DNA from 2 places in the Mesorhizobium sp. USDA 4413 genome. Region 1 is predicted to be linked to the other one. Evidence: predicted binding sites of a transcription regulator. Region 1 holds the regulator's gene; the other holds the start of a gene.
The links. The regulator PhoB, encoded in region 1, activates phosphate uptake and scavenging genes when phosphate is short. The targets are predictions, from matches to a motif close to TGTCATNNANCTGTCAT.
Positions count from the first base shown of each region.

Region 2: a site for PhoB is predicted at 3,985-4,001, ahead of ACVMIM_RS02305 (alkaline phosphatase D family protein). Genes of this name have one in related genera too.

Region 1 covers NZ_JBVPRP010000001.1:193,469-200,871, forward strand. The annotation lists gene ACVMIM_RS00970 (CHASE domain-containing protein) at 1-565, opposite strand, end outside; gene ACVMIM_RS00975 (ATP-binding cassette domain-containing protein) at 697-1,497, opposite strand; gene ACVMIM_RS00980 (sugar ABC transporter permease) at 1,516-2,868, opposite strand; gene xylF (D-xylose ABC transporter substrate-binding protein) at 3,090-4,130, opposite strand; gene ACVMIM_RS00990 (ROK family protein) at 4,500-5,744, shown strand; gene phoB (phosphate regulon transcriptional regulator PhoB) at 5,913-6,602, opposite strand; gene phoU (phosphate signaling complex protein PhoU) at 6,619-7,326, opposite strand; gene pstB (phosphate ABC transporter ATP-binding protein PstB) at 7,347-7,403, opposite strand, start outside.
Region 2 covers NZ_JBVPRP010000001.1:457,689-465,091, reverse strand. The annotation lists gene ACVMIM_RS02325 (3-hydroxyacyl-CoA dehydrogenase NAD-binding domain-containing protein) at 1-1,098, opposite strand, end outside; gene ACVMIM_RS02320 (hypothetical protein) at 1,202-1,792, opposite strand; gene ACVMIM_RS02315 (TetR/AcrR family transcriptional regulator) at 1,837-2,445, opposite strand; gene ACVMIM_RS02310 (MFS transporter) at 2,524-3,807, shown strand; gene ACVMIM_RS02305 (alkaline phosphatase D family protein) at 4,073-5,647, shown strand; gene ACVMIM_RS02300 (hypothetical protein) at 5,860-6,129, opposite strand; gene typA (translational GTPase TypA) at 6,344-7,403, shown strand, end outside.

The DNA of each region.
Region 1 (7,403 bases):
GTGTCACGCCGGCGCCCTGGCCGAGCTGGACGATGCCGCTCGCATGCTGCTGGTCGTCGGCCATCGCCTTTTCGATCGCCTCGCGCCGTACCGGCTCGGTGAACATGTCGAAGCCGATGATCGACTGGTTGGACGTATCGAGCGGCTCGAACAGCACGATCGGCGTGCGCCATTGCTGGGTCGTCGCGGGGTAGATCGGGTGCGCCGACCCGAGGTCGTGCAGGATATCGCGTTCGACTGCCGCCTCGTCGCCTGTCTTTGCGAGCCTCAGGAAGCCGATGCCGCGAAGCCCCGCGAAATCGTCGTCGATGTCGAGCGCACTGAAGAAAGCCTTGAATTCGCCGCGCGTGATATCGCCGTTGCGGGCATCGAACAGCGCCTGCGTCGAGCGCAGCAGCGACAGATGCAGGTCTATGCGGCTCTCGATTCTGTTAAGCGCGTCATCGGCGATACCCTCGAACTTGATCCGAGCCGCCTCCTGTGTCGCGAAATAAGCGAACCCCGCCATCGTCAGGCTGATCAGCGCGACGGCGACAAAGGCGAGGATGGGAAAAAGCTTCTTCAAATCAAGGATGCGGCCCGTGGACGGTCGACGATCTTTATGGGCAAGTCTCCGCGCCAACACAATGGCGCGGTCAAATCATCACCCCGGCTGGTCCATCACGCGGCCGTCAATTAGCCGGCTACCCATCCGGCTTATGCCGCTATTTTCAGCGCTCCGGGACCGGGAATCGCGCCGGGCGGGCATTTGCCGAGGATGATCATGCCGAGCACCTCGTCCTGGGTGACATCGGTCGTGCGGGCGGTGCCAACCACCTGGCCGTTCTTCATCACGCAGACCCGGTCGGCGAGCTCGAACACGTCGTGGATGTCGTGGCTGATCAGGAAGATGCCGATGCCGTCGGCCTTGAGCTGCTTGACCAGTTCGCCGACCTGCGCCGTCTCCTGCGGGCCGAGCGCCGCCGTCGGCTCGTCCATGATCAGGATGCGGGCGTTGAACAGGATCGCGCGCGCTATCGCCACAGACTGCCGCTGTCCGCCCGACAGCTTGATGACCGGCTCCTTGAAGCGCTGGAAACGTGGATTGAGTCGGCCCATCACCTTGCGCGCCTCGGCTTCCATGGCGGCGTCGTCCAGCGTGCCCCAGCCGGTCATCAGCTCGCGGCCGAGGAAGAGGTTGGCGGCGGCATCGACATTATCGGCCAGCGCCAGCGTCTGGTAGATCGTCTCGATGCCGTATTTCTTGGCGTCGCGCGGGTTGGAGATCGAAGCCTCTTCGCCATTGATGAAGATCTGTCCGCCGTCACGCTTGTAGGCGCCGGACAGGATCTTGATCAGCGTCGACTTGCCGGCGCCATTGTGGCCGAGCAGCGCCATCACTTCGCCGGGGAAAAGATTGACGGAGGCATCGTCGACGGCGCGGATGCCGCCGAAGGCGATCGAGATGTTGCGCATGTCGACCAGCGGAACGCCGGCGGGAGCGGTCTTGTCAGCCATGATCATCTTCCTCCCTGCTCAGACGCGCTTGCGATAGAGGGTGTCGAGCCACACCGCGACGACCAGCACGGCGCCCACGACGATGCTCTGCAGCGGCGAGTCCACGCCGAGCAGCACCATGCCGGACTGCAGCGACTGCATCAGAAGCGCGCCGAGCATGGCGCCGAGCACGGTGCCCGAACCGCCGGCGAGCGAAGTGCCGCCGATGACGGCCGCGGCGATGACCAGCAGCTCGTCGAGCGTTCCGAGCGCATTGGTGGACGAATTCTGCCTGGCCGACGAGATCGCCGCCGCGATCGTCGCCAGAACGCCCATGATCATGAACACCTTCATGGTGATCCAGCGCGTGTTGATGCCGGCGAGGTTAGCCGCTTCCGGATTGCCGCCGATGGCAAAGACATAGCGGCCGAAGCGCGTGCGCTTGGTGACGAAGGTCATGATCAGGCCGACGGCGACCGCCATCAGCACCGGAATGGCGATGCCATGCGCGATGAACAGCCCGCCTTCGGGGACAGTGATGTTGTTGGCGGCGGCGTAGCGGTTCACGATGCCGACCGGCCACGGATAGGAGTTGGCGAGCCACACGGCACCCAGAATGATCGCGCAGGTGACCGTGGCAAGCAGCGTCTCGGCCCAGACCGGGCGCAGCGGGAAGCGGAAGCGCTTGCGCTGGACGCGGCCGTTGAAATGCATGAAGATGACAGCCAGGCAGGCGACGATGCCGACGACCCAGCTCCATGTGGCGCCGATCGAGCCCGCCGGGCCGCCGCCCATCAACTGGAAGGTGGCATCGAGCGGCGCAACGGTCTGGCCGCTGGTGACCCACCAGGCAGCGCCCCGCCATACCAGCAATCCGCCTAGCGTGACGATGAAGGCCGGCACTTCGAGATAGGCAATGATGAAGCCCTGGAAGGCGCCGATGATGAGGCCGAGCGCCAGGCCGATCAGCAATGCCAGCACCCAGATCCACGGGTTGCCGAGCTCAAGCCCGACGAAGCGAACCAGGAAATGCGCCTGGGCAAAGCCCATGACCATGCCGATCACGCCTTCGGCCGATCCGACGGACAGGTCGATGTTGCGCATGACGATGACCAGCACCATGCCGGAGGCCATGATCGCCACGGCCGACGTCTGCACCGACAGGTTCCAGAGATTGCGCGGCGTGAGGAAGGTGCGGCTGTCGAAGTCGAGCGGATTGACGCCAAGCCGCAGGCTGGAGATCACATGCAGCCCGATCCAGATCAGGAGCAGCGCGCCGATCATGCCGAGCATGCGGGTGTCGAGCTCGGTCGCCTTCAGGAACCTGGCGACGGCGCCGAGTTCTGACGCGCGCGCGGTGTCCGCCGGTTGCATGGACGTCGTGTCGGTCATGATTTCCTCCCGCCGGCTGGCGCGGATGCCTGGCCAAGCCTAGAAGCTATCCGCCAGAGGCGGAAACACAAATCTTTTGAGAAAACGCCGCGGCTTTAAAGCAAATCCCGGGAAAGGCGCGTAAGCGGGTTTCCGTCCGGGATTGCGGCAGCAGAGAGCTGGAGCGGTTCATTGAACCGCTCCAGCCTGCGGCGCAGGATTTCGGTCGAAAGTCGGCAAACTCAGTTGCAGACCTTGACGCTGCCGGCGGGCACGCCCGCGCAGACTTCGTCCTTCTTGATCCAGCCCGCGTCGATGACGACGTTGAGATTGTCCTTGGTGATCGCGACGGGCGTCAGGAACAGCGACTTGACGGTGTTTCCGCCAGGCGTGGTGAAGTCCTTGGCGCCGGCGATGTCGCCCATTTTCTTGCCGTCGGCGAGCTGCGAAGCGATCTCGGCGGCGTTCTTGCCGAGCTCGCGAGCGTCCTTCCACACGGACACGGTCTGCGTGCCGAGCGCGATGCGGTTGAGCGCCGCGTGGTCGCCATCCTGGCCGGAGACCGGAACGGTGCCGGCCAACCCTTGAGCCGTCAGCGCAGCGACGACGCCGCCAGCGGTGCCGTCATTGGCCGCCACGACCGCGTCAACCTTGTTGTCGTTGGCGGTCAGGAACTGCTCCATGTTCTTCTGCGCGTTGGCCGGCAGCCAGCCGTCGGTATAGGCCTCGCCGACATTCTTGATCTTGCCGCTGTCGATCGCGTCCTTCAGAACTTCCATGGAACCCGAGAACAGGAAGTCGGCGTTCGGATCGGCGCCCGAGCCCTTGATGAAGACGTAGTTGCCTTCGGGTTTCACCTTGAACACCTCGCGGGCCTGCATGCGGCCGACTTCCTTGTTGTCGAAGGTCAGGTAGAACACGTCCTTGTTTTCGATCAGCCGGTCGTAGCCGACGACCGGGATGCCCTCGTCGAGCGCCTTCTGCACCGCCGGGCCGATCGCCGAGGCATCCTGCGCCAGGATGATCAGCGCATTGGCGCCCTGCGAGATCAGGCTTTCGACATCGGTCAGTTGCTTGCCCGGATTGGACTGCGCGTCGGCCGAAATATACTTGTCGCCGGCGGCCTCGATGGCGGCCTTCATAGCCGCTTCGTCGGTCTTCCAGCGCTCTTCCTGGAAATTCGACCACGACACGCCGATCACCTTGTCCTTCGCCTCGGCGACCGACGCCAGCGTCAGCGACATGGCAACGCCCGCCAGGATGGCGGCTGCGAATTTCTTCATGATATCCTCCCTGCGCTCCGTATGGCGCGACCCAGACTGGCCCGAAGGCCGGTACAGAGGCTTTTTTTCGAGCCTCAAAAAAATAGTGGTCCAGTAAAACGACGCTGTCAACCGCGATCTTGATGGGTTTTGATGGGTTCAGGTATTTTTTTCGGCGTCCGCAATAAATAATGACATGGACCCGGGGTTCTGCCACAATCGACAAGCAATCCCAGGAAAAGTGCGCAGTGGTTTTTCCGCCCGGAATTGCGTCGGACCAAAAAGACGAACGGTTCGCCGTTTTCGGTAAATGGTGAACCGTCTAGCGTGTCAGCGACAGGCCATGGCATCATCACAAGGCCGCGATGACTCGGGAGGACGTGCGAGACAATGTCGGTGGGAATCCGCCACGACGATTTGCGCCGGCGCAACCGCGCCATGGTGATTTCGGCGGTGCGCCGCGCCGGCCAGCCGTCGCGCACGGAGATTGCCGCCACCACCGGGCTTAGCCACTCAACCATTTCGGCGATCTCCGCCGACCTGATCCAGGAGGGCATTCTCAGCGAAAGCAAGGCCAGCGAGCCGACGGCGTTGAAACGCGGCCGGCCGCAGATCGGCCTGGCGTTGAATCCCGAAGCCGCCGCTGTGCTGACCGTGGTGTTGTCGCTGAACTTCCTGTCGGTCGCTGTGATCGACTATGCCGGCCAGGTGGTTGCCGAGGAGCAGCTGCGCCTGGACACGCTCGTCATGCCGCGCGACGAGCTGATCGGCGAATGCCTGGCGATCGTCCGGCGCCGGCTGCATGATCCCGACCTTGACGTCGGCAGCGTCGCCCGCATCGCCATGGGCATTCAGGGCATCACCGATACCCATTCACGCGTCATGCTGTGGTCGCCGATCACGCCGCTGACCGACATCCCCTTTGCCGACATCCTGGAGAAGGAATTCGGCATCCCCGCCACAATGGAGAACGACTGCAACATGATGGCGGTGGCGCTGCAATGGCGCGATCCTGAACGCTATCGCGACGACTTCATCGCAATCCTCTTGTCGCACGGCATCGGCATGGGTCTGGTACTGAAAGGTGCGCTGTTCACCGGCACGCACTCCTCGGGCGGTGAGTTCGGGCACATGATCCACCGGCCCGGCGGCGCGCTTTGCCGCTGCGGCCGGCGCGGCTGCGTCGAGGCCTATGCCGGCAATTACGCCATCTGGCGCAGCGCCATGGGCATAAGCGAGGATGCCGCGCCGACGGATGTCGGCGACGCCGACATGCGCGCGCTTGCCGCGAAGGCCCGGCAACAGGACGGCCCCGAGCGCGAGGCCTATCGCCGGGCCGGCGAGGCGCTGGGCTTCGGCCTCGGCAGCCTGTTCGCGCTGATCGACCCGGCGCCCGTCGCCATGGTCGGCGTCAGCGCGGCCGCCTTCGACCTGATCGAGCCCGCGCTGAGGGAGGCGATCGCCCAGACCGCCGGCGGCCAGCACTCCGAATCGATCTCCTTCGACACCGAGCCGAACGAGCTGCCGCTGATCCGCGAAGGCTGCGCCATGCGCGCGCTGACCTTCGTCGACCAGGAGATTTTCGCGCCGGGAGGCCAGGCAAGAACCGGCACCGTCGGGAAGAACGTGGCCTAAGTAGGACCGAAAAATGCGAGCGCTGGGATATCCTGAGATTCAGGTCAAGCCGAGTCGAGAATGGTGGATTCCGAGAACCGGAACGGAGCGTACTTTTGGATACGTGATTACCGGAAGCGCAGGAAGCCGCCATTCGCAGGCCGGCATCACCTGAATATCAGGATATCCCTAGTCCTCGCGGATCGCGTAGCCCGCCCCCCGAATGGTACGTATCACGTCCGGCATGCGGCCGTTGTTGACCGCCTTGCGCAGGCGCCCGACATGGACGTCCACGGTGCGCTCGTCGATATAGATCGTCTCGCCCCAGACATTGTCGAGCAGCTGGCTGCGCGAGAACACGCGGCCGGGATGCCGCATCATGAATTCGAGCAGCCGGAACTCGGTCGGGCCGAGCCTGATCTCGCTCTTCTTGCGGTAGACGCGGTGCGATTCGCGGTCGAGCACGATGTCGCCGACCTTGAGCACGCTGGACAGCACCTCCGGCTTGGCGCGGCGCAGCAGCGCCTTGACGCGCGCCATGAACTCCGGCGTCGAGAACGGCTTGACCAGATAGTCGTCGGCGCCGGTCGAAAGGCCGCGCACGCGGTCGCTTTCCTCGCCCCGCGCCGTCAGCATGATGATCGGCAGCCGCTCGGTCTCGGGCCGCATCCTGAGGCGCCGGCAAAGCTCGATGCCGGAAACCGCCGGCACCATCCAGTCGAGCACGAGCAGGTCGGGAACGTTTTCCTGAAGGCGGATTTCGGCCTCGTCGCCGCGGGTCACCACTTCGACTTGGTAACCCTCGGATTCGAGGTTGTAGCGGAGCAGCACCCCCAGCGGCTCCTCGTCCTCCACCACCATGATGCGTGGCGCGATCATCGGGGTAACCTTTTCGTCAGGCCGCCGGCGCCGACATTGCCGTCTCGTCCTGCTTCGGACGGTTGGCGGGCAATTGCGTGCCGGTCAGCACATAATAGGCGTTCTCGGCGATGTTGGTCACATGATCGCCAATGCGCTCCAGATTCTTGGCGCAGAACAGAAGATGCGTGCAAGCGGTGATGTTGCGCGGATCCTCCATCATGTAGGTCAACAGCTCACGGAAGACGGATGTGTATTTGACGTCGATGCGTTCGTCGTCGTTGCGAAGCTTGGCCAGCGCCGTAGCGTCGCCCACCGTATATTCCTGGATCACGCCCTGCACCTGGATCAGCACCATCTGCGCCATGGAATCGATCGAGTGGGTGAGGTCGCGCGGCGCGGCGCTGACGCCGACCGAGCCGACGCGCTTGGCGATGTTCTTGGCGAGATCGCCGATGCGCTCGAGGTCGCCCGCCATGCGGATCGAGCCGACCACGTTGCGAAGATCGTCCGCCATCGGCTGGCGCTTGGCGATCAGCGTGATGGCGCGGTCGTCGAGCTCGCGCTGCCTTGCGTCCATGATCGCGTCGTCGGAAACGACGCGCTGCGCCAGCGCATTGTCGCTTTCGAGCAGCGCCTTGGTCGAGGCGCCGACCATCGAGCCGGCAAGGTCACCCATGTCGTTGATGAGCCGGCTGATCTGCCTCAGATCCTCGTCGAAGGAGGCGACGGTATGTTCGGCCATGATGATGTCCTCGTATGAGCTCAGCCGAAGCGGCCGGTGATATAGTCCTGCGTGCGCTTCTCGCGGGGCGAGGTGAA
Region 2 (7,403 bases), 260 kb from region 1:
ATAGTCGGTGCTGCCCTTGAACAGGCCGAGCCGCTGCTGCTTCGCCTCTTCCGTCAACGAGCCCCGGCTGACCGAGACGGCATAGTTCTTCTCGATGGTCGCCAGGCCGCGCCGCAGCGCCTCCTCGCTGGTCTCGAGCAAAGTCACAGGGAGGCTGCCATTGGCGAAGGCCATGGCGATGCCGCCGCCCATCGTGCCGGCGCCGATGATGCCGACGCGTTCGATCCGGCGCTTCTGCAGGTCGTTGCCGGGCACCTTCGCCGCCTCGCGCTCGGCGAAGAACAGGTGCCGCTGCGCGCGCGACTGGTCGCCGGAAACGAGTTTCTGGAAGAGTAGCCGCTCGGCGGCAAGCGCCTCGTCGAAAGGCAAGGTGATCGCGTTGCGCACGGCCTCCGCGCAAGCAAGCGGGGCTTCCAGCCCGCGGGCTTTTTTGGCCAGACCGGCGGCTTGGGCTTCGAAAGCGACAAGATCGATCTCGGCCAGGCGGTCATCGGGGTCACGCACCGGCACGAACGGGCCACCCCGATCAGCCATTTCGCGGGCGAAACGAACGGCCTTCTCCAATAGATTACCGTCAACAACCGCATCGGCAAGACCGGCCGTCTTTGCGTCGCCGGCCGAAATCGGCGTTCCGGAAACGATCATGCCGAGCGCCTTCAGGGCGCCGACCAAGCGCGGCAAACGTACCGTGCCGCCGCCGCCCGGCAGAAGGCCTAGCTTCACTTCCGGCAGGCCGAGTTTTGCACCGGCATCCGCGACGCGAAAATGGCAGCCGAGCGACAGCTCCAGCCCGCCGCCCAGCGCCGTGCCGTGGATGGCGGCGACGGTCGGCTTGGCGATGGTTTCTAGTAAAGCGACGATGGCGCGCAGTTCCGGCTGCGCGATCGGCTTGCCGAATTCGGTGATGTCGGCGCCGGCGACAAAGGTGCGCCCGGCGCAGGCGATGACAATCGCTCTCGCGGCAGGATCGTCGCGCAGCGCGGCAAGCGCGTCATAAAGCGGCTTGCGGACATGAAAGCTCAGCGCATTGACCGGCGGGTTGTCGATGGTGACCACCACCACGCCGTTCTCGTTCGCGACGCTGACAGAACTGGACAAGCGTAACCTCCCGAGAACGGCTGCAACCGCTGAAGGGTTTACTAGGCCCGCCGGCCAATGGGAAACCCGATCCGGCCCTGGCCCAATGGTTGACCGGGAGCGGTCAGTTGTCCACGCGACCGAAGGGCGGAACGTCGCCGATCACTTCGCGCTTGTCCTTGCCGCAGGCGAAGGTTTTCGCCTTCTCGTCGGCAAGCTTGCGCGCCAGGTCATTGGCCTGCGCGTTGCCCGTGGCTAAAACCAGGCCGATCGTGCAGCCTTGGTGCTCTTCCGGCTGCGCCACCTTGGCGACGACCAGCACCTCGATCGATTTCTTCTCGTCTTCCGGGTTGCTGACCGAGCGGCGATGGATGGCGGCGAACGGAATGGCGACATCGCCATTGGTCTCGATGTGCCATTCCACCTTCGGGCCGGAGCCGTTGAAGGCGGTGAAGCTCTCCCAGACCGCGGTCATGTCGTCGGACGGAAAGCCATAATAGACGGATTCGCGTGCGTCGTCGTAGCCGATCAGCACCGGGTAGCCGCGATAGCCGGAGCAGACGAGGCTCGCCCAGTCGCCGTCGCCTTCCGCGGCCTGCGCATAGGTCACGCAATCCTTCTTCCAGTCGAGATCGGTGTAGGCGCTGGAGATGTCGCCGGCCTGGGCCGCCTGGCAGAAACCGGCGAGGGCAAGGGGGATGACGAGAGCACGCATCGTTGGCAACTCCGTTCAGGTTGCCGGAAGCGTAGCTTCAATTGCTATTTCTTCAAGCTGGCTTCGATCAAGAGGTCGGCGTTACGGGCAACCGCCGCCGCCGGGCCGCCCAGACCGAAAAGCTGGCCGCTGATATACGCGCCCTCGATCAGCAGCAGCAGGCCATCGCCCAGCGTGTCGGAATCGGCGGCGCCCATCGCCGCCGCCATGGCGCGCAGGCGCCGGCGCAATTCCTGCTTGTTGTTTTCGCTCACCACCCGTGCGGGATGGCCGCGCTCGGGATATTCCACCGCCGCGTTGGTCATGCCGCAGCCGCGATAGTCAGGCCTTTGCGTGCGTTTGCCGACGCGGGTCAGGAAAGCGATGATCTGCGCGCGCGGATCGCCGGGATGCGCATCGACGGCCTCGTCGAAGCGTTCCCAGAATTCACGGTCGTATTTGCGCAGATAGGAGGCGGCAAGCTCGTCCTTGGACGGGAAGCTGCGGTAGAGACTCGGCTTGGTGACGCCGGCGCGCTTGACGATCTCGTCGACGCCGATCGCCCGGATGCCCTCGCGATAAAAAAGGTCGCGCGCCACGTCCAGGATCTTGTCCGCCGCTTTGGGGGCGGGCGCGGCGCTCAACGACGCTTCAATTTTATTGTCCGATGACATGCAAACAACTCGCTTGACAATGTTACTGACCGGTACGTATGTATGGTGCTATCGCATTGCAACGTACCGGTCAGTAACATGATAGCCCAGTCCCGTCCGTTTGGCCAGCGCTACGCATTCGTGGTGGTTGCCGTCATCTTTCTTTGTCTTTTGATCGCGGCAGGGCTTCGCTCGGCCCCCTCGGTGATGATGGTTCCGCTGGAGGAAAGCTTCGGCTGGCGGCGCGACGTGACCTCCTGGGCGGCCAGCATCGGCATCCTGCTCTATGGCCTCACCGGTCCGTTCGCCGCGGCGCTGATGGAACGCATCGGGCTGCGCCGCACGCTACTTGGCGCGCTGGCGGTGATGTCGGGATCGACGGCGCTCAGCCTGTTAATGACGCAACCCTGGCATCTCTTCATCACCTGGGGCGTGTTTTCCGGCATCGGTTCGGGCGCGGTGGCGAGCGTGCTCGGCGCAACAATCGTCAACCGCTGGTTCAAGACCAATCGCGGGCTGATGATGGGCTTGATGTCGGCCTCCAGCGCCACCGGCATGCTGGTGTTCCTGCCGGTCATCGCCTCGCTGGCCCAAAGCGGCGGCTGGAAGCCGGTGGCGATCGCCGTGGCGCTTGCCACGGCCGCGCTGATCCCGTTCGTCTTCCTGCTGGTGCCCGAGCGTCCCGCCTCGATCGGCCAGGTTCGCTACGGCGCCGATGCCGACGACATACCGCCGGTGTCACCCGCATCGCAGGGCAATTTCCTGGCGCATACGCTGACCACGCTGCGCCGCGCGGCGGCTACCCGAGTGTTCTGGTACCTGTTCGCCACCTTCTTCGTCTGCGGGTTCACCACCAACGGCCTCGTCGGCACCCATCTCATCGCCTTTTGCGGCGACATGGGCATCGGCGAGGTGCAGGCGGCCGGGCTCTTGTCGATGATGGGCATTTTCGACCTGATCGGCACGACGCTGTCCGGCTGGCTGACCGACCGTTTCGATCCCCGCAAGCTGCTCGGCGTCTATTACGCAGTGCGCGGCCTGTCGCTGATCTACCTGCCCTATTCCGGCTTCTCGGCGACCAGCCTGGTCATCTTCGCCGTGCTCTATGGGCTCGACTGGATCGCCACCGTGCCGCCGACATTGAGGCTCGCCAACGAGGCTTTCGGCGACCGCAGCGGGCCGATCGTGTTCGGCTGGATCGTGGCCGGCCACCAGGTGGGCGCGGCGGCTGCCGCTGCCTTCGGCGGCACGATGCGCGAGCTGCAGGGCAATTACGAGCTCGCCTTCCTGATCGCCGGCATGACGGGCATCGCGGCGGCCTGTATCTCGCTGCTGATCAACACCGATAGGCCGGCGTTCGAGCCGGAGCCGCAGGCGGCTTAAGGCGTGTCGATATTCGGGTGAGGCCGGCCTGCAAACGGCAGTCTCCTGCGCTTCCGGTGCTCACGTACTTTAAGTACGCTCCGCTCCGGTTCTCGGAGACCGCCGTTTTCGGCTCGTCCTGACCCGAATCTCGACGCGCCTTCCGGCGTAGGTGATAGCCTCCACAGTTCTGTGGCTTGTTATCAAAACTTCATGGTTCCGATATGCGCCTGAAACATTGAGGCGAGAGCTTGGCGGTCCCGTTCAAAGCCATCCGGAGACCGCCATGAACAAGCTTTCCCTTACCCGCCGCGCTTTCGTCACCTCGGCAAGCGCCTTCGGCCTTGTCGGCGCCACTGGACTGGCATTGCCCTACTATTCCCGCGCCAATCAGCGCCCGGCCTTCACGCACGGCGTCCAGTCCGGCGACGTCGACGCGACGTCGGGCATGGTCTGGACCCGCACCGATCGCCCGGCGCGCGTGATGTATGAAGTGTCGACCACCGAAAGCTTCGCCAATGCCACGCGGCTGGCTGCGCTCGATACGTCGCCCGCCAGCGACTACACGGTGAAGCGGCTGCTCACCGACCTCGCCTCCGACCAGGACATCTTCTACCGCATGATTGCCGCCGATCTTTCCGACATCAATGCCGTCTCCGAGCCGATCGTCGGCCGCTTCCGCACCGCGCCGTCGTCGAAGCGCGACGTGCGCTTCGCCTGGTCGGGCGACACTGCCGGCCAGGGCTGGGGCATCGACGAGACCGGCATGAAGACCTATTCGACCATAGCCAAGCACACGCCGGACTTCTTCCTGCATTCGGGCGACACGATCTATGCCGACGGCGCGCTGAAGGACGAGGTCGACCTGCCCGGCGGCGGCAAGTGGAAGAACGTCGTCATGATCGACGGCAAGCGCAAGGTCGCCGAGACACTGGACGAGTATCGCGACCAGTGGAAGTACAACATGATGGACAAGCACGTTCTCGCCCTCTCCGCCATCTGCCCGACCTTCTACCAGTGGGACGACCACGAGGTGCTGAACAACTGGTCGGACTCGAAGGACCTGACCGCCGACAACCGCTACAAGGAGAAGTCGATCCATGTGCTGGCGGCCCGGGCGGCGCGCGCCTTCCATGAGATGACCACCATCCGCTACGAGCCGTCGGAGCCGGGCCGCGTCTACCGCAAGATCTCGCATGGGCCGCTGCTCGACGTGTTCTTCCTCGACATGCGCTCCTATCGCGGCCCCAACGGTCCTAATCTGGACGAAACGCTGACGCCGAAGTCGCGCATGATCGGCGAGGAGCAGTCCAAATGGCTGAAGCGCGAGCTGGCCAATTCCAGGGCGACCTGGAAGATCATTGCCGCCGACATGCCGCTCAGCCTGGTCGTCTGGGACGACGCGGCGAAGAAGGTCGGTTTCGAGGCCGTCAGCAACAACGACAATGGCGCGCCGAAGGGCCGCGAGCTCGAATTCGCCGATGTGCTGCGCTTCATCAAGAATGCCGGCATCACCAACACGGTGTGGCTTACCGCCGACGTGCACTACACCGCGGCGCATTACTACAACCCCGACAACGCGCAGTTCCAGGATTTCAACCCGTTCTGGGAATTCGTCTCCGGCCCGATCCATGCCGGCACGTTTGGCCCCAATGACCTCGACATGACCTTCGGGCCGGAGCTGAAATTCATCAAGGCGCCGACCGCCGAGCAGGGCCAGAACCTGCCGCCGTCGGCCGGGCTGCAGTTTTTCGGGCTGGTCGATATTTCCGGCGCCACGGAGCAGCTGACGGTGCGCTTGATGGATCGCGACGACAACGAGCTTTACAAGGTGACGCTCGACCCGGTGCGGTCGGCTTAGGCTGCGTTGTATTCAAGTGATGCTGGCCTGCGAACGATGGTTTCCTGCGCTTCCGGTGCTCACGTACTTAACGTACGCTCCGCTCCGGTTCTCGGAAGCCATCGTCCTCGGCTCGGCCTGACCTGAATCTCAACACCCGTAGGCCCCGAGTCACAAGGTCTGCGCCGTGAGAAAGCATCGCGGCGGCTCAGAACTCAAAGGCGATGAGGGCGTTAGTCCGGATAACAAGCCCGGGGAACGTTCGGCCAGACCGCGGTGTCGCAGTTGGCGTCCTTCTGCCGCTGCTTGAAGGCGGCGCTGACCGGGCCAGTGACGATCGGGTCGACGCCGTCAGGGGCGTCGGCGAACATCTGCTGCGCGGTCCTGGTGTCGGGCGGCTGGATGGAACTGCTCTCTCGCAGAGCCGTCGCCGACTGCGCAACGCCAGCCGCAAGCAGCACGCCAAGCGCTGCCCACGCGAAAACCGGACGCAATCTGGACATCTGATCGGTCATGAACATGAAATTGCCCGGCCCCTCAAAGGTTCCGCCTTGGTTAACAGAATCATTTCACACCAAGACGTTTAAGAATCAGTGACCGTTTATTTGGGGGCGGGCCTCCCCTTTCGCAATTGCGAAAAACCCTGTATGAGCCGCGCAACCGAAAAAGGCGGCGCTTTTTAAGCCTGCCGCCTGCAACGTTCCCGAGACCAAACACATGAACCTCCGCAATATCGCGATCATCGCGCATGTCGACCATGGCAAAACCACCCTGGTCGACCAGCTCCTGAAACAGTCCGGCGCCTTCCGCGACAACCAGCGCGTCGCAGAGCGCGCCATGGATTCCAACGACCTCGAAAAAGAGCGCGGCATCACCATCCTGGCCAAGGCGACCTCGGTCGACTGGAAGGGCACCCGCATCAACATTGTCGACACGCCCGGACACGCCGATTTCGGCGGCGAGGTCGAGCGCATCCTGTCGATGGTGGATTCGGCAATCGTGCTCGTCGACGCCGCCGAAGGCCCGATGCCGCAGACCAAGTTCGTCGTCGGCAAGGCGCTGAAAGTGGGCCTGCGTCCCATCGTCGTCATCAACAAGATCGACCGTCCGGACGCCCGCCATGTCGAAGTGGTCAACGAGGTGTTCGACCTCTTCGCCGCGCTCGACGCCACCGACGAGCAGCTCGACTTCCCGATCCTCTACGGTTCGGGCCGCGACGGCTGGGTCTCGGAAAATCCGGAAGGCCCGAAGGATCAGGGCCTCGCACCGCTGTTCGACCTCGTCGTCAAGCATGTACCGGCGCCGACCGTCCATCCCGGCCCGTTCCGCATGATCGGTACCATCCTGGAGGCCAATCCCTTCCTTGGCCGCATCATCACCGGCCGCATCGAGTCCGGCACGCTGAAGCCCAATCAGGCAGTCAAGGTGCTGCATCACGACGGCACGCAGATCGAGGCCGGCCGCATCTCGAAAATCCTCGCCTTCCGCGGCCTTGAGCGCCAGCCGATCGAGGAAGCGCAAGCGGGCGACATCGTGGCCATCGCCGGCCTGTCGAAGGGCACCGTCGCCGACACATTCTGCGACCCAGCCGTCAGCGAGCCGCTGCATGCGCAGCCGATCGACCCGCCGACCGTGACCATGTCCTTCCTCGTCAATGACAGCCCGCTTGCCGGCACCGAGGGCGACAAGGTGACGAGCCGCGTCATCCGCGACCGCCTGCTGCGCGAGGCAGAAGGCAATGTCGCGCTCAAGATCGAGGAATCGGCCGAAAAGGATT